Regions from separate parts of the Micromonospora sp. NPDC048947 genome, predicted to be linked through region 2. Evidence: riboswitches for the same ligand, from Rfam matches in the RefSeq annotation. Region 2 holds a riboswitch; the other holds the start of a gene.

Region 1 (2,195 bases), on a different contig from region 2:
GGTCGGCTTCGCGGGCTTCAACCTGCTCACCAACCTGGCGCTCGAACACGCAGCCCCGCAGCAGATCTCGCTCTTCGTAGCCACCACGCCGGTGATCACCCAACTCGTGCGCTGGGCTCGCGACGGCGTACGCCCGAAGCCGCTGCTGCTGGCCCTCTCCCTGGTGGCGCTCCTCGGAGTCGGCCTGGTGATCACCCGCGGCAGCCTGGCCGGGCTCGGCCAGTTCGGTCTCGGCGGGCTGATGATGATCGGCGCCGTGCTGGGCTGGGGCATCTACACCCACGGTGCCAGCCGGTTCGGCGAATGGTCCCCGCTGCGCTTCACCACCCTCACCGCGCTCGCTGGCACCGCCGCCATGCTCGTCCTGAGCATCGGCGCCGACGCCGTCGGCTGGCAGCACGCGCCGGCCGCCGCCGACCTCGCGGCGGTCGCCCCGCAGTTGGCGTACGCCGTGCTGGTGGGCGCGGTGATCGCGGTCCTGGCCTGGAACACCGGCGTACAGCGACTCGGCGCAGCCAACGCCGCGCTGTTCATGAACCTGGTCCCGGTGACCACCTTCGCCGTGCAGATCGCCCGCGGCTACCGCCCCGAGCCCGTCGAACTGGTCGGGGCTGCCATCACGATCGCCGCCCTGATCGCCGCGAACCTCGCTGCCCGCCCCCGGACCACGCCGCTGCCCCGACCGACAGCTGTGACGGACCCGATCGCGGTGACCGACCCCGTGGCCGTGAGCGGCCGCTGACCCACTTCCTGGGATCTGCCCTGGAGGCCGCGCCCAGCTTTGCCTAGACTCGACCCCACAACTGAATACCTCATCCAGAGGGGCTGAGGGATACGGCCCGACGACGCCCCGGCAACCACCCCGCGCGCTCACCGCTGAGCGACCCGCGGGGCAGGTGCCAATTCCGTCCCCGCCGCACCGTGCGATGCGGGGAAAGATGAGAGGACTCTCGACATGACGTCGACGCTCGTCACCTCCGGCATCGACACCGCCGCCAGCCCCGCCCGCGCCCTGGTCTGCCGTGCCTGCTCGGCCCGCTACCCGCTCGCCGCCCAGCACGCCTGTTACGAGTGTTTCGGCCCGCTGGAAGTCGACTACGACACCGCCGCACTGGCCACCGTCACCCGCGAGCAGATCGAGGCCGGCCCGAACAACATCTGGCGGTACGCCGCCCTGCTCCCCGCCGGTCAGGACCCGGCCAGCCGGGTCACCCTCGACCCGGGGCTGACTCCGCTGGTGGCGGCCCCGCACCTCGCCGCCGAGCTGGGCATCACCGCGCCGCTCTGGGTCAAGGACGACAGCGCCAACCCCACCCACTCGTTCAAGGACCGGGTCGTCTCGGTGGCGCTCACCGCCGCCAAGGCGCTCGGCTTCAGCCGGTTCGCCTGCGCGTCGACCGGCAACCTGGCCAACTCGGTGGCCGCCCACGCGGCCCGCGCCGGGGCGCCCTCGGTGGTCTTCATCCCCAGTGACCTGGAGCAGGGCAAGGTCATCACCACCGCCGTCTACGGTGGTGAACTGGTCGCGATCGACGGCTCGTACGACGACGTCAACAGGCTCTGCGGTGAACTGGTGGAGACCGACGAATTCGAGGACACCGCGTTCGTCAACGTGAACGTCCGGCCGTACTACGCGGAGGGCTCCAAGACCCTCGGCTACGAGGTGGCCGAGCAGCTCGGCTGGCGGATCCCGGCGCAGGTGGTCATCCCGATGGCCAGCGGCGAGCTGCTCACCAAGATTGACAAGGCGTTCTCCGAGCTGGTGGAGATCGGCCTGGTCGAGGCGCCGGCCGACGGCTGGAAGGTCTTCGGCGCGCAGTCCGCCGGCTGCAACCCGATCGCCGTCGCCCTGCACGCCGAGACCGACACGATCGTCCCGGTCAAGCCCACCGGCATCGCCAAGTCGCTGAACATCGGCGACCCGGCGGCCGGCCTCTACGCCCTGGAAGCGGTCCGCCGCACCGGCGGCTGGATGGAGTACGTCGACGACGACGAGATCCGCGCCGGCATCCGCGATCTGGCCCGCACCACAGGGGTCTTCGCCGAAACCGCGGGTGGGGTCACGGTGGCCGTGCTGCGCAAGCTGGTCGAGTCCGGTCGGCTCGACCCGACGGCCGAGACCGTCGTGTTCAACACCGGCGAGGGTCTGAAGACCATCGACGCGGTGGCCGGCCAGGTCGGGCCGACCCACCACA
Region 2 (2,195 bases):
CCGCAGCCGGCGCGCTGGTAGCACCCGCCGCCGCCCGCGCGCGGGCGAAGCACCCAGAGCTGGACGTGCGGGTGATCGAGGCCGAAGACCAACAGAGCCGCCTCGACCTGCGCTCCGGCACCCTCGACGTAGTGGTGCTACAGGAGTACGACCACGTGCCCGTGCCACTCGTCGACGACCTGGACCGGCATCCGGTCACCACCGACCCGATGCACCTGATCACCCCGGTCGAATGGCGCCGTCGCACCGGCCGGCTGAGCGAGCTGCGTGACCTGCCATGGATCGCCAGCGCCGAGCACACGCCCTGCCTGCGGTCCACATTGCACGCTTGCCGGCTCGCCGGCTTCGAGCCGGACATCCGGCACCGTGCCGTCGACTTCGCGCTCACGCTGGACCTCGTCGCGGCCGGGCTGGGCGCCGCGCTCGTGCCGCAGCTGGCGCTACGCCACGTGCCACCCGGGGTGCACGTAGAACCACTGGTCGAGCCGACCATCGAGCGACGCATTTTCGCGGTCACCCGTGCCCTCGGCGGCACGCCGCAACGGCCCGCGGTGGACGCCCTCCTGGCGGAGCTGAGCAGCCCGCCCGACCTCCCCCACGGACAGCTTCCGCCGATCATCGCCTGACGTACGTTCTTCGACCCCCGGTCGACGACCATGCGGCCACGATCGGGGGCCACCTGCGGCGGACCAGCCGGACCACGAAGGAGCCGGTCAGCCGTTAGAACGCCTGGCGAAGCAGCGAGGACCCGCGCATTGTCGAGTGCACGGTAATCGACAGCTGCGGGTGGTCTCTCGTGCCAGCTCCGGCAGGTACTGACGCACGTACGCGCCGCCTCCGGCGACGTCTCCCCCACGGCTCTCGACCTGCGCCGCAACATCGGCATACTGCTGGTCCCCGAAGACAAGCCCGCCGAGGACGTGAACGAGCTGCAACCGCTGCACGACGACCTTTGCGTCGTCTACGGCCCAGATCATGAACTGACCCGGAGGTCGCCGACCTGCTTGCCCGGCTCCGACTCGCCGCCGACGAATAGATCTGCCACCGCCGTCGGCTCAGGTCTCCCCCGCGAATTGCCCGGGGTTGCTCCCGACCTCGCTGATCTCTACCCTTCCAGGGCGTCAAGAGCGGTCAGCGCCAAGCCTCCCGGCTTGCTGACCCGGCAACCGCGCCACCCGCGCACGGTGCTCCCGGGGGAAGACCAGGCCGACCGCAAGCTGCGGTACGGCAAGAGCGGGTGCCCCGGGCACCAGAAGGCGAGTTCACCGTGCCATCCGAAGAGCTGAACCTTGCCGCTTTCGCGGTCTGCCTGACCTGCGGGCACCTCCGCGATGGCGCCCCACGCGAGCAGCGGTGCCGCTGCCAGCCCCGTACGCCAGAGTGGGAGCAGCAGTGGCAGGACCAGGACATCCCTGGTGACCTCGACCTGTGTGTGTTGTGCGTCCGGGATACGGTGACCACCCGAACCCGGTGGTCATGGCTGGCCTGCGAAACCTGCCGACACGTCTCGCAGCTCGTCGGCGAATGGTACGGCCACCGGGCCGCACTGCCGCTGGGCCGGCACTCGCTCATGAACGGCGACGTGGTCCAGCCACCGACGGCCACGAACACCGAGGTCGCCGCCTCGCTGGTGGCCTCCGCGCGGCGTTTCGACGAGCTGCGCGAGTGGCAGCAGGTGGAGTTCGACCGGCTCGCCGAGCCACTACGCGCGGTCGGCCCAAGCGTGCCGCTGGCCGAGTGGCAGCGATACTCGCCGCCGTCGCTTGGAGCGAGCGTTGACGCCTTCGACCGCTACGGCGTCATGCCCGTCCCCCACGACCTCAGCAGCCTCCGCCAGGCCCAGAAAGAATTCTTGTCCACCGCTCGTTGACCGCCAGTCCAGCCGGCTGCTGTTGACGGTACCCGATATCGCGAACAGCAGCCGCGCTGTCGGTGCGGTTACCGAGCGCTACGGACAAGCCTGCAGCGCGCAGACAGCGGCAGAAGAGTGCGTCGACGGCTCCACACTCTCGCGGCCGCTTGTGATCAGTGTGCAACGACGACGGTGCGTACGACGCCATCAGCAGGTCTCGGATGCTCGGTCGAAAGCCTAACCAGATCACACCCGGTAGTACTGCACGACGCAGAACTCGGTGTCCTCCGGGTCGGTCATGACGAGGACTGCGCCCTCTTGGTAGTCATGCCGTTCACCTGTC

The links. A riboswitch is a leader RNA that binds a small molecule or an ion and turns the genes downstream of it on or off. The one in region 2 is predicted to bind S-adenosylmethionine.
Region 1: it holds a riboswitch for S-adenosylmethionine, as region 2 does, so the genes downstream of both, thrC (threonine synthase) here and AB0B98_RS11270 (hypothetical protein) in region 2, are expected to answer to the same signal.

The regions. Positions count from the first base shown of each region.
Region 1 covers NZ_JBEZFO010000037.1:3,286-5,480, forward strand. Annotated here, with positions in the region: gene AB0B98_RS32010 (DMT family transporter) at 1-742, shown strand, start outside; SAM riboswitch class I at 810-945, shown strand; gene thrC (threonine synthase) at 956-2,195, shown strand, end outside.
Region 2 covers NZ_JBEZFO010000006.1:123,013-125,207, reverse strand. Annotated here, with positions in the region: gene AB0B98_RS11275 (LysR family transcriptional regulator) at 1-626, shown strand, start outside; SAM riboswitch class IV at 1,120-1,240, shown strand; gene AB0B98_RS11270 (hypothetical protein) at 1,268-1,870, shown strand; gene AB0B98_RS11265 (VOC family protein) at 2,099-2,195, opposite strand, start outside.